Regions from separate parts of the Micromonospora sp. LOL_015 genome, predicted to be linked through region 1. Evidence: riboswitches for the same ligand, from Rfam matches in the RefSeq annotation. Region 1 holds a riboswitch; the other holds the start of a gene.

Region 1 (14,597 bases):
ATCGGCGACGACCGTACCCTCGCCGACCTGGCGTTGTCGCTCGCCCCGCCGCCGCTGCGGGCCGCAGGAGAACGGCTCGCCGCCGCCGAACGGGCCGTGCATGCTGCGGAGGCTGCGGGCGCGACCCCGGCCGCCGCCGAGAAAACCCAGATCGGGTACGCCAACGCCCTCGCCGCCTGGGGCGAAGCCGGCGGTTATGAGGCCGAGGTCGTCTTCGACACGGTGGCCACCGCCGTGCTCGACCTGCCGTGGGACCGGGTCCATAGCCGTCCCGTCCGGACACTCTCCGGTGGACAGCAAAAACGGTTCGCGTTGGAGTTGCTGCTGCGTGGCACCGACGAGGTGCTGCTGCTCGACGAGCCGGACAACTTCCTCGACGTACCCGGGAAGCGGTGGCTGGAGCAGCGGCTGCGCGAGTCGACCAAGTCGGTGCTCTACGTCTCGCACGATCGGGAGTTGCTGGCCCAGACCGCCGATCGGGTGGTCGCCGTCGAAGGCGGCTCCGCATGGACCCACCCCGGCGGCTTCGCAAGCTGGCACGACGCGCGGGTCGCCCGGCACGCCCGGCTGGAGGAGCAGCGTCGCCGCTGGGACGAGGAGCACGAGAAGCTGCGCGAGCTGATGCTGATGTACAAGCAGAAGGCGGCGTACAACGACGGGTTGGCCTCGCGGTACCAGGCCGCGCAGACCCGGCTGCGCAAGTTCGAGGAGGCCGGGCCGCCGCCGCTGCCGCCGAAGGACCAGTCGCTGCGGATGCGGCTGTCCGGCGGCCGCACCGGCAAACGGGCGGTGATCTGCGAGCAGCTGGAGCTGGACGGGCTGACCTACCCGTTCGACCTGGAGATTTGGTACGGCGACCGGGTCGCGGTGCTCGGCGCCAACGGCACCGGCAAGTCGCACTTCCTGCGGTTGCTGGCCAGGGGCGGCACCGACCCGGACCCGGCGGCTGGCCCGATCGCTGGCACGACGCTCGCCCCGGTGGCCCACGACGGCAAGGTCCGGCTCGGCGCCCGGGTGCGTCCCGGCCACTTCTCGCAGACCCACGACCGGCCGGAACTGCTCGACCAGGCCCTCGCCGACGTACTGTGGCGCGGCGACGACCACCGCGACGGGATGGACCGGCACGCGGCGATGGCCGTGCTGAGCCGCTACGACCTGGCCGGCCAGGGCGACCAGCGGTTCGGCACCCTCTCCGGCGGCCAGCAGGCCCGGTTCCTGGTGCTGCTGCTGGAGTTGTCCGGCGCCACCCTGCTGCTGCTCGACGAGCCGACCGACAACCTGGACCTGGCGTCGGCAGAGGCGCTGGAGGAAGGGCTGAAGGCCTTCGAGGGTACGGTGATCGCGGTCACTCACGACCGTTGGTTCAGCCGGTCCTTCGACCGGTTCGTGCTGTTCCAGGGCGACGGCGAGGTGGTCGAGGTCCCCGAGCCGGTCTGGGACGTACGCTGACCGTCGTAGGCTGGCCGGTGTGACGGAGATGATCTACCGCCGGTTGGGCGACTCGGGGCTGATGGTGTCGGCGGTCGGGCTCGGCTGCAACAACTTCGGCCGCAAGCTCGACGCCGCCGGTACCCGGGCGGTGGTCGACGCGGCGATCGACGCCGGGATCACCCTGTTCGACACCGCCGACATCTACGGCACCCCGCACGGCGGTTCCGAGGAGCAGCTCGGGGCGGCGCTGCGCGGCCGCCGCGACGACGTGGTGCTGGCCACCAAGTTCGGCATGGACATGTCCGGCCGCAACGGCGTCGACCACGGGGTACGCGGCTCGCGGCGGTACATCATGCGGGCCGTCGAGGCGTCGCTGCGTCGACTCGGCACCGACCACATCGACCTGTACCAGTTCCATGCGCCGGACCCGGTCACCCCGGTCGAGGAAACCCTGCGGGCCCTGGACGACCTGGTCCGTGCCGGCAAGGTCCGCTATGTGGGTTGCTCGAACTTCGCTGGCTGGCAGATCGCCGAGGCGGCGTGGGTCGCGCGTACCGCCGGGTTGTCACCGTTCATCAGTGCGCAGAACGAGTACAACCTGCTGGACCGGCGGGTGGAGCGGGAGGTGGTGCCGGCCTGCCGGCGCTTCGGCCTGGGGCTGCTGCCGTACTTCCCGCTCGCCGACGGGCTGCTGACCGGCAAGTACCGCCGGAGCGAGGCGCCGCCGCCGGGCAGCCGGCTGGCCGGCGAGAGCAGCCGGTACGCCGCCCGGCTCGGTGGAGCGCCGTGGGACGTCATCGAGGCCCTCGACGGGTACGCCGCGAAGCGGGATGTGCCGCTGCTCGCGGTCGCGATCGGCGGCCTGGCCGCGCAGCCGGCCGTGGCGTCGGTGATCGCCGGGGCGACCAACCCCGAGCAGGTACGGGCGAACGCCGTCGCCGGGTCGTGGCAGCCGGACGCCGCCGACCTCGCCGAACTGCGGTCGATCCTGCCGGAGCCCGCCGGCCCCGGCGGCTCGCTGAGCTGACCGGCGCTGGACCGGATCGCGCCACGGCGCCGAGGGAACCCACATTGTTGTCTCGGGGCCGTTTTGACGACAATGACGGTTCCCTCGAGCTGATTCGCGTCACCGGCCGCGCCGGGGGAGTGCCGGCACGGCTGAGCCTCCCATGATCCTGACTCCTCGGCTGGACTTCCGCCGATGATCGGGTACCTGCATTGCGTGGAGTGGAGGCCGGCTGCGGATCGCGGTGCTTCGTGCCGATTTTTAGGACAGCCGTCAGTCAATGATCAATTAGCGGTTCGGCAACGGTGTCGTGGCGTTGTGGTAGAGATATGTCCACTCGATAGTGACTGTCGTCTGTCGATCATTCAGCCGTCGGTGAGTGGCGTATCAGGAGGTGGCAACGTGCCCGCAGCATTGTTGAACTCGTCGGTGCCCCGCCGGCAGCTCGGTCGGGAGCTGCGTCGGCTGCGTGAGCGGTTGGCCGGGGTGCCGCAGACCACGGCGGCCCGGGAGCTGGACTGGTCGGCGACCAAGCTGCTGCGGATGGAGCGCGGCGAGGTGCCGATCCGCGCCGAGGACGTGGTGCTGCTCTGTGAGCTGTACGGCGCGGACCTGAAGACCGTCGAGGCGCTGGCCGCGCTGGCCCCGAAGACCAAGGAGAAGGGCTGGTGGCACGACTACGCCAGCATCCCGTCCTGGTTCGAGCTGTTCATCGGTCTGGAGGAGGCTGCCGCCCACCTCCGCGAATTCCATACGGAGCTCGTCTCCGGCGTGCTGCAGACCCGCGAGTACGCAACTGCCGTGTTCAGCGTGAACCAGTACGAAGTGCCGGCGGAGGAGATCGAGCGCAGGGTCGAGATGCGGATGCGTCGCGCGCGGTTGCTGACCCGGATGGAGCCCTACCTGCCCAGGTTCGACATCGTGCTCGACGAAGCGATCCTGCGTCGACCGATTGGCAGCGGGCAGATCATGGCCGGGCAGCTGCGTCGGCTGGCTCAGGCCGGGGAGCAGCCGAACATTTCGATCCGGGTGCTGCCGTTCAGCGCCGGGCTGCACGCCGGCCTGATGGCGCACGGTTCGTTCACTCTTCTTGATTTTCCAGAAGGGAACGAGCCGACGACTGTCTACGTGGAGGAGCTGACAGGAGCTCTGTTCCTCGATCGGCCGGATGAGGCTGAGCGGTACGCTTGGACCTTCACCGACATCGCTGGCCGGGCGCTGAGCGAGCAGGCCAGTCGTGACCTCTTCTGGCGGACCGCGAAGGAGTACGAGTCATGATCGATCTTTCCGGAGCTAGCTGGCGCAAGAGCAGCCGATCAAACAACCAGGGTCAGTGCGTCGAGGTGGCGGACGGACTGGGTGGGGTCGTCGGGGTGCGGGACTCGAAGGATCCGGCTGGTCCGGCGCTGGTGATCGCCCCGGCGAGCTGGTCGAGTTTCGTCGCCGCCGCGAGAGCTGGCACCTTCACCAGCTGACTTACTCGAGAGGAGGCTGAGGATGGCCACGTCACTGCTGACCCCGGTCACCACCGCCACCTCGGAGCTGGTCGCGTTGATCAACGGCGACCGGTTGCCCGGCCAGCCGGCCTGCACGCCGGCCATGCTGCAAGCCGCGATTGACGGAACCTCACCGGTGGACTCGGCGTGGTGGGCAGAGCTGTCCGACCTGCGTACCGAGGCGCTGGTTGACGGCACAGGCAAGCCGGTCGGCGTCATCGCCTTCGCCCGCCGTCCACGTGACCGTGCCGGGATGATCCTGTGGCTGCACGCCCGCGAGGTCCCCGCCGTCGTGCGACTGCTGCTCGATCACGCCCTGACCGAGTTGGCCGATTGCCCGACCGTGGAGGCGTTCGCCTTCGCCACCGCGCTGGGCCTCGGCCTGGAGGCGCTGCCGGTGCGGCACCGCCCGGCCACCCACACCGTCCTGACCGAATGCGGTTTCGTCGGCAGTGATCTTTGGCGGTACATGTGCCGCGACCTGCCCGCCACCGGCCTGCCGAGCTGCTCTTGCCGAGTCCGCCGGGAGGAGGACCGTCGTGTCCTGGAGGTCGAACGTGGCGGCCAGGTGGTCGCCGAGGCCACGATCGGTGACCCGGTCGACGGGGTCGGGGTGCTGTGGTGGATCGGTGTGGAACCGGCCGCCCGGGGCGAAGGGCTGGGGCCCCGCCTTCTCGGGTCCGCCCTGGACCTGCTGGCGGGACTCGGCGGACGGCAGGTGATTCTCTACGTCGACGACGATGCCCCCTCCGACGACCCGGAACGCTCGCGGGCCGCCGCCAACACGATGTATGAGCGGGCCGGCTTCACCGAGGTTGACCGGCTCTGGTCGTACCGGCTCACCCACTGAACGCGAACCCGCGCGTTGCCGCCCCGGCCAGCCACGACTCCACCGCCGTCACCATCATCCTGGTTGCCGGGTCTGTGTATGACGTGACTGCGGCGGCATCCAGCAGCCCGGCCCCGACGCACACCGGCGCGGCCAGCGGACCCATGACCGACCGGGTCAACGCAGTAGCGTAGTACCGCTTCCGGGTCGGCAGCCCAGCCCGCATGTTGTCCGGAAACAGCCCGGTCACCAAAGGCTTGATTCGATGGTAGGCGTGCCTGGGGCGCGGGTCGTAGCGTGATGCGATCGGTGCCGCCAAGCCGGCGGTGACCAGATCCGGATGCAGGAACGGCGAACCCTCCGGTACGGCGCCCGCCGCCGGTAGGAACCCGCGTGGCCAGAACGTGTCGACTCGGTCGGTTTCCGCCCACGACCGCCCCGCCTGCCTATGGCCAGCGACATGGTCGCGTACCCAACCCGCCGCCCACCTCAGTGCGTCCTGCCGGTGATGGGTCGCCAGTAACGGCGACACCGTCGGGCGACACAACCCGGGCCAGTTCGCCGCCCAGTACGCCTCGCGCCGACCAGTTGGCCGGCAGGACTCGGGCTACGACCGCCACCGCCTCCCCGAGCCGCCCGGCTGCAGTGCCGGCCATGTCCGCCAGATACCGGCGGACACCCCGCAGACCCCACCGGCCAGCGACCTGCGCTGTCGCGAACGACCCTGCCGCCAGCAACTCGTCCGCGCCGTTGCCGGAAAGTAGCACCCCACAACCGGCCGTTGCGGCGGCGGCGTTCACCCGGGCGTTGACGCGCGGCAACGCGTCGAACCTCGGCCCAAGCGGCGACCATGGAGGCACCGGTCCGGCCCCATCCGGCTCGACAACGACCAGGTCTGCCGGCAGTCCGAGATCGGCTACCAGATCCGCCGCCGCCACGGCGGTGCTGGCATCGTCGTCGTCGACCAGATCGACGGTGAACGCCACCACCCGTCGCACCTGGGCCAGTTGGCACACCGCCACCAGCACCGCCAAAGAGTCCAGCCCGCCGGAAAAGTTCACCCCGACAGCCTCAGTATCCCCGCACATCTCGGCGACGACTCGGTCAAATACCTCACCCAGGCAGTGGCCGGTAGCACGGGGCACCGGGGCAGGTCACACCAGGTCCACGCCCTTCCACCAGCCACCCGGCGGGAACTCACCCGCCAGCCCAACCCCGGTGAACAGCCGGGCCAGCTGCCCTAACTCCACGGAAGCACCAGGGCCCGGCACAGCCAATGGATCAGCTTCCACGCGACCGGACGGGCCCCGGTACTCGGGCCGGAGCTGCCTCACCCGCGCAGCAGGTCCCGTAGACCTCGGGCCAAGTCCACCATGAACCCCAGCGGACCACGAGAGCCCTCGCCAGCAGGAGCCTTGCTGCCCTTCGTGCCCTTACCGTGTGTGCCGTCACCCGGTTGCTCTTCGCCGACATTACTACCTTCCCCATCGAAGTCGATAAGTAAACAGAACGTAACTCCGCGACTGCAAGAGGTGGAAGGTCATATCCAGTACCAGCGAAAAATGTCAGGCCGAAACGGCACGCCGAAAGATCAGCCGCGTTGCTGGCGCCCAGCTGGCGGTGAGCCTGGTCACGGCGGACAGCGGCGGGGTGGGCAGCGACCGAAGGTTGCCTCGGATTGACCCTTGGCGGATCGACGAGACCGTCGTACGGTAACAGGCAAGTAACCCACGGGAGCCCGGTGCACCGGGCTGAGAGGGAGGCTGACGCGGCCTCCGACCGTAGAACCTGATCCGGGTAATGCCGGCGCAGGGAGGAGCGTTGCCGTGCCGTCCCTTGGGCGACTGCATCTGATCACCGACACCCGACCCGGGCGCGACCCGCTCGGCGTACTGCGGGTGGCGCTCGCCGCCGCCCGCGCCGCCGACGCCACCGCCGACCTGGTCGTGCAGGTCCGCGTCGAGGACGACATGTCCGACCGGGAGGCGTACGAGCTGACCGTCCGCGCGGTCGCCGAATGCGCCGCGTACCAGGTGACCTGCCTGGTCAACGACCGGCTGCACGTCGCGCTCGCCACCGGCGCGGCCGGTGCGCACGTCGGTGCGGCGGACCTGCCGGTCGACGCCGCCCGCCGGGTGCTCGGGCCGGCCGCGATCCTCGGCGCCACAGCTCGCGACCCGGCCACCGGGCGGGCGGCGGTCGCCGCCGGGGCGACGTACCTGGGGGTCGGGCCGTGCTACGCCACCGGCACCAAGTCCGGGCTGCCGGACCCGATCGGGCCGGCCGGGCTGGCCGCCGTCGCCGCTGCGGTCGACGTGCCGGTGGTGGCGATCGCCGGGATCACTGTGGACCGGGTGCCGGACCTGCTGGCCGCCGGGGCGCATGGAGTCGCGGTGGTCGGCGCGATCGCGGGTGCCGTCGACCCGGGGCAGGCCACCGCTGACCTGCTGACTGCGGTACGGCAGCGGCCGGCCGCCCAGACGGGCGCGACACGATGACCGGGTCGGCCGAGGGCGCGGACGTGGCGGTGGTCGGCGGCGGGCCGATCGGGATGAGCATCGCCTGGCGGTGCGCCCAGCGTCGGCTGCGTACCGTGCTCTACGACCCGGCACCCGGATCCGGGGCGTCCTCGGTGGCAGCCGGGATGCTCGCCCCGGTCGCCGAGTCGCACTTCGGCGAGGCTGAGCTGACCCGGCTGCTGGTCGAATCGGCGGCCCGCTGGCCGGCGTTCGCCGCCGAGCTGACCGCCGTCACCGGCCAGGATATCGGTTACCGCACCGCCGGCACACTGGTCGTCACGCTGACCGGCGACGACCGACGCGAGGCGGATCGCCTCTGGGCGTACCAGCAGAGTCTGGACCTGCCGATCACGCTGCTGCGCGCCACGGCGCTGCGCGAGCGCGAACCGGCGTTGGCGCCGAGGGTGCGCGGCGGCGCGCTGATGCCCGACGACCACCAGGTCGACCCGCGTCGGCTGGTCGCGGCGTTGGACACCGCGTTGGACCGGGCCGGGGTGACCGTCGTCCCGCAGCCGGTCACCGATCTTTCCGCACTGGACGCGCGGGTCGTCGTTGTCGCGGCCGGCTGTGGATCGGCGGCGCTGACCGGGCTGCCGGTCCGCCCGGTGAAAGGCCAGATTCTGCGGCTGCGGGCACCCGCCGGCGCCGTCGGGTTCCGGCATGTGATCCGGGGGTACGCCGACGGTCGGCACGTCTACCTGGTGCCCCGTGCCGACGGTGAGGTGGTCGTCGGCGCCACCGTCGAGGAGCGCGGCGACACCACCGTCACCGCCGGAGCGGTGCTGGAGTTGCTGCGCGCCGCCGCCGATCTGCTGCCGGAGATCGCCGAGTACGAGCTGCTCGAGGCGCAGGCGGCGGCCCGGCCCGGCACCCCGGACAACGCGCCGCTGCTCGGCTGGCACCAGCAGCCCGACGTCAACTCGGCCGGCGGCACCGCAGGCCGGGAAGCGCTGGTGGCGACCGGGCACCACCGGCACGGCATCGTGCTGACCCCGGTGACCGCCGACCTGATCGCCGATTTGGCGGCCGGGGGCGACCCGGATCCGGCGCTGGCGCCGTTCCAGCCGGCCCGGTTCACCGCCGCGACCAGCGAGATCGCGAGGGAGGAGCAGCCGTGGAGTTGATCGTCAACGGGGCACCGATGACCGCGCCGACCGGGACCGTGCTGGCCGACGTCGTCCGGGCGGTCACCGACCGGGCACGCGGCGTCGCCGTCGCCGTCAACGGTGAGGTGGTGCCGCGCAGCGGCTGGTCGGCCGAGCAGCTGTGCGACGGCGACCGGGTCGAGGTGCTGATCGCGGCGCAGGGCGGGTGAGCCGGATGCCGTTCAGCGTCGCCGGGCACAGTTTCGACTCCCGGCTGATCCTCGGCACCGGCGGTGCCGCCAACCTGCACATCCTCGAGCAGGCGATCGCGGCCAGCGGCACCGGCCTGGTCACGGTCGCGCTGCGCCGGGTGGACAGCGCCGCCACCATGCACGGCGGGCTGCTCGATCTGCTGGATCGCTGCGGCGTACGGCTGCTGCCGAACACCGCCGGCTGCTACACGGCCACCGAGGCGGTCAAGGTCGCCCACCTGGCCCGCGAGGCGTTCGACACCGACTGGGTGAAGCTGGAGGTCATCGGCGACGAACGGACCCTGCTGCCGGACGGCGCCGAGCTGCTGCGCGCCGCCGAGCAGCTGGTCGACGACGGGTTCACCGTGCTGCCGTACACCACCGACGATCCGGTGCTGGCCCGCCGGCTGGCCGACGCCGGCTGCGCGGCGGTGATGCCGGCCGGTGCGCCGATCGGCTCCGGGCTGGGCATCCTCAACCCGCACCACATTCGACTGATCCGTCAGTCAGTGGACATCCCGGTGGTGCTGGACGCGGGGGTCGGCACTGCCTCCGACGCCGCGCTCGCGATGGAACTCGGCTGCGACGCGGTGCTGCTGGCCAGCGCGGTCACCCGGGCCGCCGACCCGGTCGCGATGGCCACCGCCATGCGGTACGCCATCGACGCAGGCCGGCTGGCGGCGCGCGCCGGGCGGATCCCGAAGCGTTTCCACGCCCTGGCATCCACTTCGGACGAGGGGCGACCCGAACTGTGAACGGGATATTGTTGCTCACCGATCGCCGGCAGACTGCCCGGCCGCTGTCGGAGGTGGTCGCGGCGGCGGTTGCCGGCGGGCTCCGACAGGTGGTGCTGCGGGAACGCGACCTGCCCCGGGCCGAACGCGCCGCGTTGGCCGACCGGCTGCGCGGCATCCTCGCCCCGGTCGGCGGGACGTTGATCGTCGCCGGCCCCGACCCGTTGGATGGTGACGCGGTGCATCTGAGCGCCGCCGGACCGTACCCGCCACCGGCGTTCGGGCTGGTCGGCCGATCCTGCCACGACGAGGCTGAGCTCAGCCGACTGACCACGGAGGACTACCTGACGGTGTCGCCGGTCTTCGTGACCGCGTCCAAGCCCGGGTACGGACCGCCGCTGGGCCCGGCCGGGCTGGCCCGCCTGGTCCGAGTGGCCGCCGGCCGGCCGGTGATCGCCCTCGCCGGGGTGACTACGGCGGAGCAGGTTGCCACCTGTCGAGCGGCCGGAGCCGCCGGGGTGGCGGTGATGGGCGCGGTGATGCGCGCCGCCGACCCGGCGGCCGTCGTGGCGGAGTTGGTCGCGGCGGCCGCACCGGCCGAGGTGAGCAGCTGATGCCCGGCGGCCGAGGTGAGCAGCTGATGCCCGGCGGCCGAGGTGAGCAGCTGAGGCCCGTCGACCGGATCACCCCGGTGGTGGCGATGACGATCGCCGGCTCCGATTCCGGCGGCGGCGCCGGCATCCAGGCGGACCTGAAGGTCTTCGCCGCGCTCGGCGTCTACGGCACCAGCGCGATCACTGCGGTAACCGCGCAGAACACCACCGGCGTCACCAGCGTCCATCAATTGCCGGCAGCGCAGGTGCTCGCCCAGATCGAGGCGGTCCGCGCCGACCTGCCGGTGCGCGCGGTGAAGACCGGCATGCTCGGTACGGCCCGGATCGCCGGGGCGGTCGCCGCGCTGGCCCGAGCCGGGGAGCTGCCGAACCTGGTGGTCGATCCGGTGCTGGTCTCAACCAGCGGGCACCGGCTCGGTGTGGTCGGCGCGGTCGAGCGGCTGCTGCCGTACGCCCTGGTCGCGACACCGAACCGGGCGGAGGCCTCGGCGTTGGTCGGCTGGCCGGTGCGGACCGTCGACGAGATGGCCCGGGCGGCTGCGGAGCTGGCCGCCGGCGGACCGAGGTTCGTGGTGGTGACCGGTGGCGACCCGGACAGTACGTCGACCGCCCCGGCCTCGGCCGACGCGCTCGCGGCGGCGGACCCGGCGGTCGACGTCGTCGGCACCGCCGTCGACGGCTGGCGGCTGGCCGGCGAGCGGTACGAAACCGGCAACACGCACGGCACCGGGTGCAGTTTCGCGGCGGCGGTGGCTGCCCGGCTGGCGCTCGGCGACGACGTACCAGCTGCGTTGGTTTTCGCCAAGGAGTATGTCGCGCGGGCGCTCGACGGCGCCCGGCACTGGCGGTTGGGCTCCGGTCACGGACCGATAGACCATTTCGGCAACTACCTGAAGGAGGCCCGCTGATGCAGGCTCGGCGCAAGGTGTACGTGCAAGGAACGCGACCGGACATCCAGGTGCCGTTCGCGGAGGTGACCCTTACCGGCGACAACCCGCCGGTCCGGCTCTACGACACGTCGGGTCCGGGGTCGGACCCGCAGGTCGGGCTGGCCGCGCTGCGCGGGCGGTGGATCGCCGAGCGCGGCGACGTCGCCCCGGTACGCGGTGCCGGCACCCCGGTGGCCGGGGCCCACGGGCGTCGGCCCACCCAGTTGGCGTACGCCCGGGCCGGGACCGTCACCCCGGAGATGGAGTTCGTCGCGCTGCGGGAGAACCTTCCGGCCGAGGTGGTACGGGAGGAAATCGCCGCCGGACGCGCGGTGCTGCCGGCCAACGTCAACCACCCGGAGTCCGAGCCAATGATCATCGGTGGTCGGTTTCTGGTGAAGGTGAACGCCAACATCGGCACCTCGGCGGTCTCGTCGTCGGTGGCCGAGGAGGTGGAGAAGCTGACCTGGGCCACCCGGTGGGGCGCGGACACGGTGATGGACCTGTCCACCGGCAAGGGGATCCACGAGACCCGCGAGGCGATCGTGCGCAACTCGGCGGTGCCGATCGGCACGGTGCCGATCTACCAGGCGTTGGAGAAGGTCGGTGGGGATCCGGTCAAGCTGAGCTGGGACGTGTTCCAGGAAACCGTGATCGAGCAGGCTGAGCAGGGCGTCGACTACATGACGGTGCATGCCGGGGTGCTGCTGCCGTACGTGCCGTTGGCGGTCGACCGAGTCACCGGGATCGTCTCCCGGGGCGGGTCGATCATGGCCGCCTGGTGCCTGGCGCACCACGAGGAGAACTTCCTCTACACCAACTTCGCCGAACTGTGCGAGATCCTGGCCCGCTACGACGTGACCTTCTCGCTGGGTGACGGGCTGCGGCCGGGGTCGATCGCCGACGCCAACGACGCCGCCCAGTTCGCCGAGCTGCGGACGTTGGGCGAGCTGACCTCCGTGGCGTGGGAGCACGACGTGCAGGTGATGATCGAAGGCCCCGGCCACGTGCCGATGCACAAGATCAAGGAGAACGTGGACCTGCAGCAGGAACTGTGCCACCAGGCGCCGTTCTACACGCTCGGCCCGCTGACCACCGACATCGCCCCAGCGTACGACCACATCACGTCGGCGATCGGGGCGGCGATGATCGGCATGTTCGGTACCGCGATGCTTTGCTACGTTACGCCGAAGGAGCACCTGGGGCTGCCGGATCGCGACGATGTCAAGGCCGGAGTGATCGCGTACAAGATCGCGGCGCACGCGGCCGACCTGGCCAAGGGACACCCGGGAGCGCAGGCCTGGGACGACGCGTTGTCCAAGGCGCGGTTCGAGTTCCGCTGGGAGGACCAGTTCAACCTGTCGCTGGACCCGGAGACCGCCCGGTCCTACCACGACGCGACGCTGCCGGCCGAGCCGGCGAAGTCGGCCCACTTCTGCTCGATGTGCGGCCCGAAGTTCTGCTCGATGAAAATTACGCAGGATCTGAAGGAGTACGCCCAGCAGGGCATGAAGGACAAGTCGGATGAATTCGTCGCATCCGGTGGCCGGGTCTACCTGCCGTTGGCCTGATCGTCGGCGCCGCTACGGCTCCGGCCGTCCGCGCCGGCGGGGCTGCCGGCCCAACTCGCTGACCCAGTCCACGTGTTCGGCGTCCTCGTCGGTCAACGTCGGTGGAGGCGCCGGCCGCCGCTGGCGCATGAACCGTGGCTGGGGAATCCGACCGGCCGCAGGTGCGGTGGGCGGTGCGGCGACCGGTTCCGGTGCGACCGGTGGTGGTGCGACCGGTGGTGGTGCGACCGGCTTTGGCGTCGGGCGGTCGGCGCCATCGGTCACCGGAGTCGGAGTCGGTGTCGGCGGCCCGCCCGGCGCGATCGGGGTCGGGTCGACACGGGGGGTGACCGCCGCAGGTACCGGCGGCGGACGGTCGCCCGGATGCGACTGCGCGGCGACCGGCACCGGTGACGCTGCGGTCGGGCCCGATCGGACCGAGCCTGATCGGACCGGTTCTGGTGAGGTCAGGCTCGGTGTGGGTGGGTCCGCTGCGGGCGGGTGTGACGCCCGCCCGACGGATGCCGAAGCGACGGGGATCTCTTCACATAGGGCAATTTCCACTACCGATTCTCGGCTCTCGGACGAGCTATCGGCGGGTCCGACGGTCACTCCGACGGCGGGCGCGGGCGTCCCACTCGCGGGCGCGGGCGTTCCGGTTGCGGGCGCGGGCGTTCCGGTTGCGGTGCTGACCCGTCGGCCGGGCCGCCGCACGGCAGCCACGGTGATCGAACCGACGACCCCGGCGGCCACCGCCAGCAGCGCCGCCCAGTAGGGGGCGTCCTGGTATGGCCCGGCGCGGCCGGCTCCGGCGGCCAGGTACGCGGCGTCGAGGACCGCCGGTCCGGCCATCCCGGACACCGCCGTGGCCACCGTCGGCGCCGCCCGCCACCGGGCCAGCCCGCTCACCGCCGCACCGAGCACCAGCGCCAGCGCCGGCAGCAGCACGAACACCTGCCAACCGGAGTCACCCACGTCGAGCACGACCGGTTCGAGCACCCCGGGTCGGATCTCGGCGACGGGGTCACCCGCCCACAGATCCGGGGCAACTGACCCGACCGCCAGCAGCCAGAGCGCGCCGCTGAACACCAGCACGTTCCAGCGCATCGCCGGATGGGTCAACGCGGCCAGCGCCGCCGGCAGACCCACCACCGCCCCGATCCCGCCGATCAGGGCGGTAACCGTCACCGGATCGTCGACCCCGGTCGACGCCTGCGCCGGCAGCACCGACAACCCGACCACGGCGAGCGCCGCACCGATTGCGGCGACCAGCGCCAAGACGACCCGGCGGACCGCTGTCCGGACCGCCGACACCCGCCGGGGCCGGGCCGGACGCTGTTCGGCGACCCGTTGCGCCACGCCCGCGCCGACGACGGCAGCGACGATCGCGAACCAGGCGAGCCAGGACAGCTGGGTCGGCCAGAAGTCTGCGGTCGGCCCGACGAAGTCGCGACGCAGGCGTACCAGTTGGAAACCGTAAGCGGCACCGAGCTGGATGGCACCGGCGAACGCCGCCACACCAAACGCTGTGGTGATCGCTCTGAGCCAGGTCCGCAAGGCCATGCCGGGAGGTTACGGGCGGCTGCGCGCACTGTCGACCTGGACCGAGGCGACGGCCGCCGGCCCGGTGGGTCAGCCCAGCTGGGGCAGCACCTCGGCGGCGACCAGCTCCAGGTGGTCCAGGTCGGCGAGGTCGAGGAACCGCAGGTGCACCCGGCTGGTACCGATCGCCGCAAACTCCCCGATCCGGTCCACCAGCTGGGCCGGCGAGCCGATCACCGGGTCCTCCGGCGGCAGGGCGCTCTTCTCGTGCAGCGGCGCCGCACGGCGCTGCGCCTCGGCGTCGGTCCGCCCGATCGCGATGACGATGCCGGCCGACATGGTCAGTGGCGGTCGGTCCTGCTCGGTGCGCCCGGTCCGGAGGCAGGCCTCGGTCACTCGCTCGTAGGCCGCCGCAGTCTCGGCGACCGACTTGAACGGCATGTTGAACTCGTCGGCGAACTGGGCGGCCAGCTCGGGGGTCCGCTTCGGCCCCCGTCCGCCGATGATGATCGGCGGGCCGGCCGGCTGCGCCGGCTTCGGCAGCGCCGGAGCGTCGACCAGCTGGTAGTGGTTGCCGTGGAAGCTGAACCGGTCACCGACCGGGGTACGCC
Region 2 (14,597 bases), on a different contig from region 1:
CCGGGCCGTGCGGGTCGACCGCCGCACCCATCAGACCGGGCGCGCTGCGGTTACCGTCGGTGCCGCGCACCCGGACGTACATCGGCCGGTCCACCCGGCCCAGCGGGTAGCTGAACGACACCCGCTTGCGGCCCGGCTGCACCTCGAACGAGGCGGCCACCCGGGTGGTCGGGGCGGTGAAGGTGTCCTGGTCGGTGACCGGTCCGGTGACGTCGCCGACGATCAGGTCCACCCGGGCCAGCTTCGGCACGAACTGCGCCCAGTTCGGCACGGTGGCCAGATCGATGTCCAGGGTCACCACGACCGACGTACCACTCTTGATCTTCAGCGTGCCGCCGAGCGTGGCACCGGCACCCGGCCGCTGGTCGTTGAGCCGGCGGACCCGCATGTCCAGGCCCCGGATCAGACCGCCGTGGTCCACCCAGACCCGGCCGGCCCGGATGGCGTCCATCACCGCGCGGTAGCCGAACGCCTGCGCGCCGACGTGGGTACGGCTGTACTGTCCCGGCCAGAAGTCACCGGCGGTGGTGATCAGCGGCCCGTACACCGGGTCGTTGTACTTGCCGTTGGCGTTGAAGTCGCTGTCCGGACCGCGCATCGACGTACCCAGGTAGTTGATGTGCGAGTCGGAGTTGGCGCTGATCCACCACGGCTTGCCCTCGGCGAGCAGGCTGTCCCACAGCCCGCCCACGGTGGAGGTCATCCAGTCGAACCCGCCCCAGGTGCGGTAGCTCTCCAACGGGTAGCCGGGGAACGACGCCGCCGACGGGCTGCCCTCGTAGTAGCCGCGACCGCGACCCGGGCCGTTCGGCGCCGGCAGGCTGGACGCCTGGTGACCCGGGGCGCCCTCCATGCCGACCGCCACGGTCGGGTCGGCGTCGCGCCAGGCCCGCACCTCGTGCGGCGAGTCGACGCCCCGCCGGGACGGGTGGTTGGCCAGGAACAGCGCACCACCGATCCGGCGTCGGCGGACCTCGTCACCGAGGAACTTGATGCCGGCGATGGCGAGCGCCTCGTTCTCCGGGCTCGGGCTGCTGGTGCCGTTGACCGAACCGTCGTAGTCGGTCTCGAACTGCTTGAGTACGGCGACCTCGTTCGGCCCCGGCTGGACGAAGACCGTGCCGTGCTCGGCGGACGGGATGTTCCACTCCAGGCCCTGGTAGATCAGCAGGTCCTTGATTTCCTTGCGGGTTTCGACGATGTCCGGGTTGACCTTCTCCACCCCGATGCGGGAGTGGGTAGCGTTGCCGTGGTCGGTGATGACGATCCAGTCCAGACCGTACGCGCGGGCGTGCTTGGCCTGGTCGACCACCCGGTACATGGCGTCCGAGCTGTACTGGGTGTGGATGTGGTGGTCGCCGGCCAGCCAGACGAACTCACCGTCGTTGGCCTGGCCGCCGCCGGTGCCGCCGCCGGCGTGGTCGTTGGCCGGTGCGGCGTGCGCGGCGTGTCCGCCGGCCAGCACCGACGACGCGGCTGCGCCGGCTCCGAGCAGCCCGGCGTTCCGCAGGAAGGTACGCCGGGACGCCTCGGTCGGCGACAGTTCGGCGTCCGGCACCGACAGGTCGAGCGGTGCCGGTACGTCGGCACCGCTCGCTGCGTGGTCGTGGTGGTGATGATGGTGGTGGTGTCCCATCCCTGTTCCGCCTCCCAGATCAACTTTGTCGCGGTCAATCTCGTGGAGGTGGGGAAACAGCAGGCGACGTACTGCCGTCGTTGCGGCGCACGTGCCGTGAAGGTGTTGCCATATGTGCATCTGTGACACCTGGCGTGACCTGCTGATCTTTCTGCCGGGGAGTGGCCGGGCCGGGCTCAGCCGATCACCGGGCGGAAGACCCCGGCGGCGAAACTGACCGCCAGCGACCCTCCGGCGGCGACTGCGGCACCGACAACCAGAGCGGCGTCGGCCGCCCCGAACCGTTGCCGCCGGGCACTGGTCCGGGGGATGCCGGCGTCGAATCCCCGGGCGTCCATCGCGGTGGCCAGCCGGGTGCCCCGGCGGATCGCCAGCACCAGCAGCCCGAAGGCGGTCGTCGCGAACAACCGGAGCCGACGCACCGGGTTGCGACCCGCGTCGATGCCCCGGGCCCGGCGGGCCATCGCCAGCAACTGCCACTCGGCGGCCAGCATCGGCACCAGCCGGAACGCGGCGAGCGCCCCGATCGCGAACCGGGGCGGGGCCTTGACGTTCTGCACCAGGGCGTCGGCCAGGTCGGTCGGGTCGGTGGTGGCGAAGACCAGCACACCGGGCAGCGCCACGGCCAGCAGGCGCAACGCCAGTCCGAGTGCGGTGACCAGCACGCCGCTGGTCACCAGCACCGGCCCGGCGGCGAGCAGCACCGGGCCGGTCCGTTCGGCGGCGAACAACGTCAGGGTGACCAGCACTCCGGCGGCGCTCAGCAGCAGCGGCGCCATCCGGCGCAGCAGGGCCCGGTAGCCGAGCCCGAACAGCGGGACCACGGCGAGCTCGACGGCGATCGCGACGGCCGGCGCCACCGGGTCCAGAGTGGCCAGCAGCAGCACCGAGAAGACCAGCGCGGCGGCGAGCTTCGCTACCGGGTTGCGGCGGGCCAGCGGCGCCGTCCTGGTGCCGTCCGGTTCGCCGATCACCGGGTCAGCCGCCGGCCCGCTCACAGAATCAACCGCCGGCCGGCTCATAGGGTCAACCGCCGGTCGGCGAGGGCGGCGACGAGGTCGACGTCGTGGGTCACCGTCACGATCCCGTGCCCGGCGTCGCGCAGCTCACCGAGCAGCGTGACCAGTTCGAGCCAGGTACGCCGGTCCTGGCCGAACGTCGGCTCGTCGAGCACCAGCAGGCGGGGCGCGGTGGCCAGGGCGGTCGCCACACTCAGCCGCCGCGCCTCACCACCGGAGAGGGTGTACGGGTTGGCAGCCGCCAACCGGTCCAGCCGCAGCCGCTGCAGCAACTCGTCGACCACCCTGGCGACGGTCGACTCCGCCAGCCCGCAGCGGCGCGGGCCGAGAGCCAGCTCGTCGGCCACCGTGGTGGCGACGAACTGGTGCTCCGGGTTCTGGAACACGTTGCCGATCCGGCGGACCAGCTCCGTTGCCCGCCACCGGTGCGGGGCCGGGCCGACCCGGCCGTCGCCGGTCAACGCGGCGGTGGCCTGGACCGTTCCGTCGGTGGCTGCGACCAGCCCGCCGAGCAGCAGGGCCAGCGTGGTCTTGCCGGCACCGTTGGGCCCCAGCACGGCCAGCGCCTCGCCGGCGCGTAGCGGCACCTCGTCGGCGAGCGGGGCGAGCCGGGGCACCAGCCCGACCCGGTCGGCGATCAGCAGCGGCTCACCGGCCCGGGCAGGGAAACCACCGCGCTGCGGCAGCGGCTGATCGGGCACCCAGACACCGTCGGCGGCCAGTTGCCCGCCGTACCGGTCGAAGACCTCGTCCGGCTCGCCGTCAGCCCGCACCCCGCCCCCGGCGGACAGCACCACCACCCGGTCGACCAGCGGCAGCGCCTGCGCCACCCGGTGCTCGACGATCACCAGTGTGGTGTCCCGGTCCCCGTCGAGCGCCCCGGCGACGGCGTTGCGGACCAGGTCGGCGCCGGCCGGGTCCAGGTTGGCGGTCGGTTCGTCCAGCAGCAGCAGACCCGGCCGCAGGGCGAGCGCCCCGGCCAGGGCCAGTCGCTGCTGCTCGCCGCCGGACAACGCGACCGTCGGCCGGTCCCGGCCGTACCGGAAGCCGACCCGGGCCAGCGCGGCGTCCACCCGCGGCCAGATCTGCTCGGCCGGCACCCCCCGGTTCTCCAGACCGAACGCCACGTCGTCGCCGCTGCGCGCCATCACCAGCTGGGTCTGCGGATCCTGGAAGACAATGCCGACCCGCTCGCGGGCCTTGCGCGGGTCGAGCCCGTCGACGGTGACGGTGCCGGCCTGCTCGCCCGAGTCAGCCGGCAGCACCCCGGCGATCGCCGCCAGCAGCGTGCTCTTGCCGGCCCCCGACGGCCCGAGCAGCAGGACCCGTTCACCGGCGTCAACGCTCAGGTCGACGTCACGGACCGCCCAGGCCCGGCGGCCGGCGTGCCGCCAGCCGAACCCGCGCAGCTCCAGCCGGCTCACGACCCGCACGGTCGCGGCCGGGTCACACCATGGTGCGGTCGCGGCCGGGTCACACCGTGGTGCGGTCGCGGCCGGCGGGGAACCGGTCGAGCACCCCGGTGCGGGCCAGGGCCCGGGTCAGCGCCACGCTGCCGGCACCGGCCAGCACGATCGCGCTGACCACGGTGACGATGAAGATCGGAATCCGGAAACTGACCAGGTCGTACGGCGCGTAGTAGCGGATCTGGTCGAAGATCGCCGCGCCGAGCCCGGCGGCCGCACCGGCGGCCAGCGCCACCGGCAGCCGGAACGAGCGGTACGCCACCGCCAGGAACACCAGCTCGGCACCGACCCCCTGGGCCAGCCCCTGCACGATCACCACGGCGCCCCACTGGCTGCCCAACGCCGCCGAGACGACCGCGGCGACCAGCTCGCAGAACAGCGCGGCCCCCGGCTTGCGGATCACCAGTGCGCCGAGCACGGCCGGCACCAGCCATACCCCGTACAGCACCGCCTGAGCGGGCGGGAAGAAGGTGAACGCGGCCTCGGTAGCGGCCCAGATCAACCCCCACAGCCAGAAGACCACCCCGAACGCGACGGCGATCACCGAGGCGACCACGATGTCGACGGTCCGCCAGCTGCGGTCGGCGGGCAAAGATTGCTGCGTCATACGTCGCTCCAACTCCCTGCGCTGGCATTACCCAGATCAGGTTCGAGGGTCTGCGGGACTCCCCGCACTCTCAGCGCTGTGTGCGCTCCCCTGTGGGACATCAGGTTGTGCCACCGACGCTAGCACCGGCGGCACCGCACCGACAGTGGGCGCGTCCCGGTGTGGTGGCGCGCACCCCTGCGCGGGTTATCGTGAACTGCCCGCCTTCACACCAGCGAGGGGACCAGCCCGCCGTGACCGCTGCCGATCGCACCGCGACGCGTCGGACGCGCCCAGGCGACGACATCGACTGGGCCGCACCGGCCGACGACGACCTGCCCGGGTCCGGCGGCGGCGCCGGACCGCCCGGCGGCCCGCGTCCGCCCCGACGCCGGCTGTTCGGTGACCGGGTCGGCTCGGTGGAGGTGCTCGCCTTCCTGCTGATCGGGCTGGTGATCTTCCGCGAGCCGTTGGCCAACCTGATCTCCGACCCCCGGCTGCAGACCTGGACCACGGTCTTCGTGTCGGTGATGGTTCAGGCGATGCCGTTCCTGGTCTTCGGGGTGGGGCTCTCTGCGGTGATCGCAGTCTTCGTACCCAGGTCGTTCTGGGCGAAGGCGTTGCCGAAACACCCGGCGCTGGCGGTGCCGGTGGCCAGCGCCGCCGGGGTGGTGCTGCCCGGCTGCGAGTGCGGTTCGGTGCCGATCGCCGGGTCGCTGATCCGTCGGGGCGTCGCGCCGGCTGCCGCGCTGGCCTTCCTGCTCGCCGCTCCGGCGATCAACCCGATCGTGCTGGTGGCCACGGCGGTTGCCTTCCCGAACAACCCCGAGATGGTCGTCGGTCGAGGTGTCGCCAGCCTGCTCGTCGCGGTCGTGATGGGCTGGCTGTGGCTGCGGCTGGGTCGCACCGATTGGATTCGCCTGCCGCGCCGGCCCGACCTGGACGACCTGTCCCGGGCGCGGGCGTTCTGGGCGGCGGTCCGGCACGACATCATGCACGCCGGCGGTTTCCTGGTCATCGGCGCGATGGCCGCCGCCAGCATCAACGTGCTGGTGCCGGAGCGCTGGCTGCAGACCCTCGCAGACAACCCGGTGCTGTCCATTCTGGCGCTCGCCGTACTCGCCGTGCTGTTGTCGATCTGCTCGGAGGCGGACGCCTTCGTCGCGGCCTCGCTGTCGCAGTTCTCGCTCACCTCACGGCTGGTCTTCCTGGTCGTCGGCCCGATGGTCGACCTGAAACTTGTCTCGATGCAGGCCGGCACGTTCGGGCGCAGATTCGCGTACCGGTTCGCTCCGGCGACATTCCTGATCGCCATCGTGGTGGCGGTCGCGGTGGGGACGGTGCTGTTGTGAACAAACAGGCTCAAGGCGTGGTGCTGCTGCTCCTCGGCGGCGCGGTGGTACGGGCCAGCGTCACCGACATGTACCTGCGGTACGTCAAGGAGGCGCTGCAACCGTTCCTGATCGCCGCCGGCCTGCTGCTGATCGTCGCAGCGGTCATGACGCTCTGGCACGACCTGCGGCGTCGGTCGACACCGGCCCCTGCCGTCGGCGTACATGCCGGGCACGGCCACGCCGTCGACGACGGGCACGGTTGCTCCGCCGACGACGGCCACGGCCACGCCCATCACGAGCCGAGGGTGGGCTGGCTGCTGATCCTGCCGGTGCTCGGGCTGCTACTGGTCGCCCCGCCGGCGCTGGGTTCGTACGCCGTCGCGCAGGCCGGCACCGCGTTGAGCAGCGAGCAGGCATCGTCGGATTATCCGCCGCTGCCGGACGGCGATCCGGCCGAGATCAGCGTGCTCGACTACGCCTCCCGGGCGATCTTCGACGAGGGCCGGTCGCTGGACGGGCGCGACGTACGGCTCACCGGCTTCGTCACCGACGGCCCGGACGGTGAGCCGATGCTGGCCCGGATCGTGCTCTCCTGCTGTGCCGCCGACGGCCGGCCGATCAAGGTCGGGATGGACGGCAGCGCCCCGACCGGGCTGCCGGCGGACACCTGGATCGCGGTGGTCGGCCGGTACAGCGACCGGATCGGCACCGACCCGGTGAACGGGGCCAGCATCCCCTATCTGGCGGTCGAGTCGTGGCAGCAGATCGACGCCCCCCGGCAGCAGTACGAGTAGAGGTTTCCCGCCGTGGCGTCCGGGGCACATTGCTGACCGCCAGTTGAGCGTGGGCGGTCCGGCAGGAGGACGAGCGGACGTGGACCGGGAGACTGAGAAGGAACGCTGGCAGCGCAACTTTTCCGATCTGCTACAGGAGCTGAGGGTCGCCCAGACCGGGGTGCAGATCCTCTTCGCGTTCCTGCTGACCCTGCCGTTCAGCAGCGGGTTCCCCGACACGAACGGGTTTCAACGGGACGTGTACGTGGTGGCGCTGCTGGCGGCGGCGGCCGCCGCAGCGTTGATCATTTCGCCGGTGGCGTTCCACCGGGCGCTCTTCCGGCGTGGCCGTAAGCCGGAGCAGGTCCGGTTCGCCCACCGGATGGCCAGCGGGGGTCTCAGCCTGATGCTGGTCGCCATGGTCAGCTCGGTGCTGCTGGTCACCGACTTCATCCTGTCCCGACCGGTCGCGTTCGTGCTCAGCGGTCTCACCGGGGTATGGTTCCTGATCTTCTGGGTCGCCCTGCCCTTCGTACACCGTGGTTGGCTGGACGGCGACGAGGATGAGGACGAGGACGGTGGTGCCGACGGTGGTGCGGGTGGCGACCGTGGTGCGGGTGGCGGCCGGTCAGCGCCGGCCACGTAGGCCCAACGCCCGCAGCTCCAGTTCCGCCAACGCCTCGGTGGCCGCCGATGGTGCCGAGCGGGTGGGTGGCCAGCGCCAGGGCCAGCTCGCCGACCCGGTCCTGCAGCCAGCTGGCGGCGCGGATCCACAGGTAGACCCGAAACGACGACGATCAGGTCGGTGGCGAGTTGCCGGTCGGCGCGCGGAAAACGGTCGGCGTAGATCTGCATGCGCACAGCGTGCCGTACGAGGACCGGAATCGCGCGGGCGCGGTCACGTCGTAGGGGTACGCCGGGCGGCGCATTTCGGGCAGGTCCCGAAGATCTCCATGGTGTGGCTGACCCCGACGTAGCCGTGCTGGGCCGCGATCCGTTCCGCCCAGTTTTCCACCGCCGGCCCGGCCACCTCGACCGCGCTTCCGCACGAGCGGCAGACCAGATGGTGGTGGTGGCCCTGGCTGCACCGCCGGTACAGGTGCTCGCCGCCGGGCGGGCGCATCACGTCGACCTCGCCGGAGTCGGCCAGCCCTTGCAACGTCCGGTAGACCGTGGTCAGACCGACCCGGTCGCCCCGCTGGCGCAGCATGGCGTGCAGCTCCTGGGCGCTGTGGAAGCCGGCGAGCTCGTCGAGGATGGCGCTGACCGCGCTGCGTTGCCGGGTGTTGCGCACCGTCGAGGGCTCCGCGGTGCCGGGTGTGGTGTCTCCAGTCCTCATTCAGGGCCTCCGGGACGTGTTCTGCCCGGGCCAGTGCCGGCGGCTGCTCACCGGACCTCCCGGGCATGACTGACAGCGTCCGCTACGATGTGCGCGACGTGTTCGTCGACCAGCGCGTAAGCGATCTCCCGGCCACGCCGGGAGCCGTGCACCACGCCCGCGCCCCGCAGCACCCGCAGATGCTGGGACACCAGCGGCTGCGGCGCGCCGAGCTTCTGCACGAGTTCGTGGACACATCGCTCACCCTGGGCGAGCTCGGTCACGATGGCCACCCGCAGCGGGGCAGAGAGTGCGCGCAGCAACTCGCTGGCGCTCTCGTACCCGTCGTAGCCGTTGGCCATCGTCACCCCGCAACGGTAACCAATACCGGAGCCGGATCGGCAGGCAGGCGGCTCAGCGGTGCTCGTCGCCGGGTCTGTACCAGGTCAGACGGGACGATCCGGGACCATCTCGGCGGGACAGTCCAGGACCACCTCGGGCGGTTCGACCTCGCGGGGCTGCCGGCGGTGGACGGCCAGCGTGCCGGCCCGGCGGCGCAGCCGCCGCCACGTCCCGGCGCCGACGGCGGTGGCCGCGAAGGCAGCGATCGCCAGGATCACGATGGTCGCGCCCATCGCGGTGTCGGCGGTGCCGGCCAGCCACACCCCGCAGCCGGCGGAGGCCGTACCGATGATCATCGCCATCGCCATGGTGCTGCGGAAGCCCCGAGTGATCTGCTGGGCGGTCGCCACCGGGACCACCATCAGCGCGCTGACCAGCAGCAGGCCGACCGCCCGCATGGCGATGGTGACGGTCACCGCGGTGGTCACCGCGATCAGCAGGTTGAGGGTGCGCACCGGCAGGCCGGAGACCCGGGCGTACTCCTCGTCGTGGCAGATGGCGAACAGCGCCGGCCGCAGCAGCAACATCGCGGTCAGCACGACCGCGGCGAGCACCACGATCACCCACAGGTCCTCGACGGAGGCGGTGGTGAGCGAGCCGAAGAGGTACGCCATCAGGTTGGCGTTGCTGCGGTCGCCGGCCAGCCCGACCAGCATCACCCCACCGGCGATGCCGCCGTAGAAGAGCAGCGCCAGCGCCATGTCACCGGAGGTACGCCCGCGTTCGCGCAGCAGCTCGATGGCGACCGCCCCGACCGCGGCAGCGATCACGGCGGTGAGCACCGGGGACCGGTCCAGCAGCAGACCGACGCCGACGCCGGTCAGCGCCACGTGGCCGACGCCGTCGCCGATCAACGACATCCGACGCTGCACCAGGTAGATGCCGAGGGCCGGGGCGGCCAGGCCGATGACCAGGGCCCCGATCAGTGCCCGGATCATGAACTCGTACTGGAAGATGCTCATGCGCTCCACATCCGGGACGGTTCCACCGAAGCATGCGGATGGACGTGGTCGTGTCCCGGGTCCGCGTGGTGGCCGGCCGGCGCGGGCACCGGGCCGTCGTGCACCACCTCGCCGTGGTGCAGCACCACGGCCCGGTCGATCAGCGGTTGCAGCGGACCGAGCTCGTGGGCGACGAGGAGCACCGTACCGTTGCCGGCCACGAACGCGCCGAGCGCCCGGGCGAACGCCTCCTGGCTGGCCGCGTCGACCCCGGCGGTGGGTTCGTCGAGCACCAGCAGCTCCGGTTCGCCGGCCAGCGCGCGGGCGATCAGCGTGCGTTGCTGCTGCCCGCCGGAGAGCGTGGCCACCGGATCCCGGGACCGGTCGGCGAGGCCGACGGCGGTCAGCGCCGCGGCGACAGCGGTGCGGTCGGCGGCGCCGGGCGGCCGCAGTACGCCGCGGCGGGCCAGTCGGCCGGAGGCGACCACCTCGCCCACGGTGGCCGGTACGCCGCTGCCGGCACCGAGCCGTTGTGGGACGTAGCCGATCCGGTGCCACTGCCGGAACCGTCCGGCCGGCACCCCGAACAGGTGCACCGAGCCGCCGCGCAGCGGCACCAGCCCGAGCGCGGCGCGGATCAGGGTCGACTTGCCGGAGCCGTTGGCGCCCAGCAGCGCGACGACCTCACCGCTGGTCACGGTGAGGTCGACGAAGCGAAGTACGGTGCGGTTGTCGTAGCCGACCGCTCCGCGCGATACCTGGACGACGCTGGTGGTCACGAACACCCCAGGGCGTCGGTCAGATTGTTCAGATTGTCGTGCATCACCGAAAAATAGTCCCCGTCGGCGTCCGGCTGCAGTCCCTCGATCGGATCGAGCACCGCAGTCTCGGCGCCGGTCTCGTCAGCGATGGTCTCGGCGACGCTCGGGCTGACCAGGGTCTCGAAGAAGATCGTCGTCGCCTGGTGCTCCCGGGCCTCCTCGATCACCTCTGCGAGGCGCTGCGGGGTCGGCTCGTCCTCCGGGCTCAACCCGGTGATTGCGATCTGGTCGAGCTGGTAGCGGACGGTCAGGTAGCCGAAGGCGGCGTGGCTGGTGATGATTTCCCGGCGCTCGCAGTCGGCCAGCCGCTCGGTGTACTCGGCGTCCAGGGTTTCCAACTCGGTGCGCAGCGCGGCGGCGCGGGCGGTGAAGTCGTCGGCGTGGTCCGGGTCGACGGCGGCGAGACGCTCGGCCAGCGCGTCACCGACGGTGGCGAACCGGGTGGGGTCCAGCCACAGGTGCGGGTCCTTCGCGCCGGTCTCGTCGGCGTGGTCGTCCGCCTCGTTCTCGGCGTGGTCGTCTTCGTCGGCGTGCTCGTCTTCGTCGGCGTGGTCGTCTTCGTCGGCGTGGTCGTCCTCGCCGTCGTGGTCGTGGCTGTGCCCACCGTCCGTGGCGTCCAGCAGCGGCTCGACCTCCACCACATCGAAGGCGTGGTCGCCAGCCTCCTGCTCCACCGCGTCATCGACGGCGGGCTGAAAGCCACTCAGGTAGACGACCAGGTCGGCGTCGCTGACCTCGCCAACCTGCCGAGGGCTGAGCTCCAGGTCGTGCGGCTCCGCTCCGGGGGGCGCGAGACCGGTCACCGTGACGGCGTCGCCGCCGATCCGTTCGGCCAGGAACTGCAAGGGGTAGAAGGCGGCGACCACGTCGACCGTGGTGTCGTCGGCGGACCCGTCGCCGCCGTCCTGGGCACAGGCGGCGGTGCCGCCCAGGGCCAGCAGGGCACCTGCGGTGGTGGCGACGGTACGGCGGAAGAGGTGGCTGTGCATCAGGCAACTGTCCGTGGCGACGATAATGATTGTCAAAAACGCATGGTTGCATGATTCGCTGCGGCCTGCGGCGATCGGGCTGAACCGGCTAGAACACCTTGGCGAGGGCGACCGCCACCAGCAGGGTGAGCGCTACCAGGCGAAACATGCGCCCGGCCGCCGGCACCGCCGGCCAGCTGCGACGCAGCAACCAGACCAGCCCGGCGGCCAGCACCAGCAGCGCTGTCGCGCCGACGACGCCCGGCGCGAAGAGCCCGACCAGGACGAGCACCAGGGCGGCGAGGAACGCCCCGGTCGGGCTGATCCGCCCGGGGCGCACCGGCGGCGACGGTTGCGTAGGCTGCATCCGACCGACTCTAGTCAGGAGGGGACGCGACGTGCTGGTGGTCAACCGGTTCACCGTGCCGGAGGCGGACACGCCCGGCTTCGTCGATCGCGCCCGGGCCGCGCTGCGGGCCCTGGCCGGTCGCCCGGGGTACCGGCGCGGCGCACTGACCCGGGCGCTGGAGGACCCGCACCGCTGGTGCCTGGTCACCGAATGGGAGTCGGTGGGCACCTACCGGCGGGCGCTCGGCTCCTTCGAGGTGAAGGTGGACGCGACGCCGCTGCTCGCCGAATCGCTCGACGAGCCGTCCGCGTACGAGGAGCTGGTCACCGCCGGGCCCGGAGAAGAACCCGCAGCCCACAGCAGTGACCGGGCGGCGGAGCCGGGACGGTGAGCCGGCGGGCACTACCCTTTGCCCCATGACCGATCCCGGACCGGCGCAGCCGCGCCCGCCGTCCGCCGTGCCCGACGAGGCGTCCCCGTGGCAGGCACCCTCGCCGTGGGCGCCGCCGGACCGCCAGCCGCCGCCGCAGCCTGCTGCGACCGGACAGTCTGAGGCCGCACCGGACGACACGCCGGCTGCCGGCTCGGCAACCCCGGTGCCCGGCCCGGCAACCCCGGTGCCCGGCCCGGTGACCTCGGCTGCCAACCCGGTGACTCCGGTGCCCGGTCCGACCTACCCGGTGCCGGCTGGTCCAGGAGTCGCGCCGCCGTTCGCCGCTCCGCCGGCCGAAGGCCGTACCGCGCGGGTCTGGATCGGGCTGGGCGTCGCGGCGCTCGCGCTGCTGCTGTGCTGTGGCGGTGGCACCGTCGCGTTGGTCGGACTCATCGTCACTGGCGCCGAAGCGATCGACGAACAGGCCCGGATCGCGGTCGGCGACTACTTCGAGGCGGTGAGCCAGCAGGACTTCGACGCTGCGTACGCCATGCTCTGCGCCGAGGCGCAGCGCCGCGAGTCGGCCAGTGAATTCGCCCGACGACTCGCCACGGAGCCGGAGATCACCGGCTACGAGGTCGGTCAGGTCTCGGTCACCAGCCGGATCGTCGTACCGGTGGAGGTCGACTACGCCCGAGGCGGCGGCGACACCCTGCGAGTGTCGCTCAACCAGGACACCGGCACCGGTGAGCTAGAGGTCTGCGGCGTCGAGGGGTAGCCTCCGAACATCTGCCAGATCAGCCCGTCCGCACATCCCCGCCGGCCGCCAGCCGGTGTAGGAGCAGCGCATGCCAGCCGACCGCATCGACGCCGTGGCCAGTCTCGCCCACCGGCGTGGTTTCGCGTTCCCGTCTGGTGAGGTCTACGGTGGCCAGCCGGTCGCCTGGGACTACGGGCCACTCGGTGTGGAGCTCAAGGAGCATGTCCGCCGGCAGTGGTGGCGCACGGTGGTGCAGCACCGCGACGATGTCGTCGGCCTCGACGCGGCGGTCATCCAGGCGAGGCCGGTGTTCACCGCGTCCGGCCTGCTCGACACCTACACCCAGACCCGGGTCCGGTGCCGGGCCTGCGACCTCACCCAACCGCTGGACCGGATCGTCGAGGCGTTCACCGTACGCCGGGAACAGCCGGCTGCCGCACTCGCCGAGCTCGCCTGTCCGAGCTGCGGCAGCCGGGGCAGCCTCACCGACCCGCAGCAGGTCAGCGGGCTACTCGAGGTCTCACCGGACCGTCCGGGGCCACCACCGGACCGGTACTACCTGCGGCCGGAGGCGGCACCGGGCACCTTCGTGAACTTCGCCAACGTGATGATCGCCGCCCGCAAGAAGCCGCCGTTCGGCATCGCCCAGGTCGGCCGGATCTTCCGCAACGTCGTCGGTCCCGGCGAGTTCCTGCTGCGCAGCCACGAGCGGGAGCGGATGGAGCTGGAGTACTTCGTCGAGCCCGGAAGCGACGACGACTGGCTGGGGTACTGGGCGCAGCAGCGGTGGGACTGGTACGTCGACCTGGGTCTCGCGCCACAGCAGTTGCGCCGTACCGAGGTGCCCCTCGCCGGCCTGCCGCAGCACGCCAAGCGGATCGTCGAGATCGAATTCCGGCTCGGTGGCGCCTATCAGGAATTCGTGGTGCTGGAAGGGATCACGAACCGTGCCGACTACGATCTGACCGCGCATGCCAAGCATTCCGGTGCCGACCTTTCCTATTTCGACCAGGACCGGGGCGAGCGGTGGGTGCCGTACGCGATCGAGCCGGCGGCGGACCTCACCGCGACGGTCTTCGCTCTGCTGCTGGCGGCGTACGACGAGGACGAGGCACCGAACACCAAGGGCGGCGTCGACAAGCGGACCGTACTCCGTCTCGACCCGCGGATCGCCCCGGTCAAGGTCGCGGTGCTGCCGCTGTCGCGCAACGCCGACCTCTCGCCGAAGGCACGTGACCTTGGCGCCGCGCTGCGCCGCCGCTGGATGGTCGAGTTCGACGATTCGCAGGCCATCGGTCGCCGCTACCGGCGGCAGGACGAGATCGGTACGCCGTACTGCGTCACGGTCGACTTCGAGACGCTGACCGACGACGCGGTGACCGTGCGGGACCGGGACACCATGGCGCAGCAGCGGGTGTCGCTGGACCAGGTCGAGCGGTACCTGCTGGAGCGGTTGCCGACCGGCTGACCACCGGGCCCGGGCCCGGTGCCGGGTGGGCCCGTGGAATCCTGGACGGCGTGTCTGTCACCGTGTCCCGGCCGGCCGGCGGGTCCGCGCCGGTCCTCCCGCCGCTGCCGCTCGGCCGTCACCAGGTGTGGCCACCGGTGGTCCTGGCGCCGATGGCCGGGATCACCAATGTCGCCTTCCGCCGGTTGTGCCGCGAGCAGGGCGGCGGGCTGTACGTCTGCGAGATGATCACCACCCAGGCGTTGGTCGAGCGCAACCCGAAGACGCTGCGGATGATCGCGTTCGCGCCGTCCGAACGGCCCCGGAGCCTGCAGCTGTACGGGGTCGATCCGCAGGTCACCGCAGCCGCCGTGCGGATCGTGGTGGAACGTGACCTGGCCGAT

What was found. Region 1 has a riboswitch for thiamine pyrophosphate ahead of ACFHWU_RS04170 (thiamine phosphate synthase). Riboswitches for the same ligand answer to the same signal wherever they lie in the genome.
Region 2: linked by a shared signal. The riboswitch ahead of ACFHWU_RS11705 (ECF transporter S component) and the one ahead of ACFHWU_RS04170 (thiamine phosphate synthase) in region 1 are both predicted to bind thiamine pyrophosphate.

The regions. Positions count from the first base shown of each region.
Region 1 covers NZ_JBHMIO010000003.1:27,362-41,958, reverse strand. Annotated here, with positions in the region: gene ACFHWU_RS04205 (ABC-F family ATP-binding cassette domain-containing protein) at 1-1,449, shown strand, start outside; gene ACFHWU_RS04200 (aldo/keto reductase) at 1,478-2,458, shown strand; gene ACFHWU_RS04195 (helix-turn-helix domain-containing protein) at 2,840-3,715, shown strand; gene ACFHWU_RS04190 (DUF397 domain-containing protein) at 3,712-3,912, shown strand; gene ACFHWU_RS04185 (GNAT family N-acetyltransferase) at 3,935-4,783, shown strand; gene ACFHWU_RS04180 (hypothetical protein) at 4,773-5,012, opposite strand; gene ACFHWU_RS04175 (asparagine synthase-related protein) at 5,209-5,907, opposite strand; TPP riboswitch at 6,483-6,594, shown strand; gene ACFHWU_RS04170 (thiamine phosphate synthase) at 6,589-7,260, shown strand; gene thiO (glycine oxidase ThiO) at 7,257-8,405, shown strand; gene thiS (sulfur carrier protein ThiS) at 8,396-8,596, shown strand; gene ACFHWU_RS04155 (thiazole synthase) at 8,602-9,372, shown strand; gene ACFHWU_RS04150 (thiamine phosphate synthase) at 9,369-9,965, shown strand; gene thiD (bifunctional hydroxymethylpyrimidine kinase/phosphomethylpyrimidine kinase) at 10,034-10,873, shown strand; gene thiC (phosphomethylpyrimidine synthase ThiC) at 10,873-12,465, shown strand; gene ACFHWU_RS04135 (hypothetical protein) at 12,478-14,007, opposite strand; gene ACFHWU_RS04130 (LLM class F420-dependent oxidoreductase) at 14,077-14,597, opposite strand, start outside.
Region 2 covers NZ_JBHMIO010000010.1:64,748-79,344, forward strand. Annotated here, with positions in the region: gene ACFHWU_RS11690 (PHP domain-containing protein) at 1-1,636, opposite strand, end outside; gene ACFHWU_RS11695 (energy-coupling factor transporter transmembrane component T family protein) at 1,813-2,610, opposite strand; gene ACFHWU_RS11700 (ABC transporter ATP-binding protein) at 2,655-4,079, opposite strand; gene ACFHWU_RS11705 (ECF transporter S component) at 4,129-4,728, opposite strand; TPP riboswitch at 4,725-4,830, opposite strand; gene ACFHWU_RS11710 (permease) at 5,043-6,059, shown strand; gene ACFHWU_RS11715 (TIGR03943 family putative permease subunit) at 6,056-6,835, shown strand; gene ACFHWU_RS11720 (DUF6328 family protein) at 6,915-7,460, shown strand; gene ACFHWU_RS11725 (Fur family transcriptional regulator) at 7,713-8,153, opposite strand; gene ACFHWU_RS11730 (ArsR/SmtB family transcription factor) at 8,201-8,494, opposite strand; gene ACFHWU_RS11735 (metal ABC transporter permease) at 8,579-9,496, opposite strand; gene ACFHWU_RS11740 (metal ABC transporter ATP-binding protein) at 9,493-10,254, opposite strand; gene ACFHWU_RS11745 (metal ABC transporter substrate-binding protein) at 10,251-11,285, opposite strand; gene ACFHWU_RS11750 (DUF6703 family protein) at 11,374-11,631, opposite strand; gene ACFHWU_RS11755 (antibiotic biosynthesis monooxygenase family protein) at 11,663-12,004, shown strand; gene ACFHWU_RS11760 (hypothetical protein) at 12,273-12,764, shown strand; gene ACFHWU_RS11765 (glycine--tRNA ligase) at 12,835-14,214, shown strand; gene dusB (tRNA dihydrouridine synthase DusB) at 14,265-14,597, shown strand, end outside.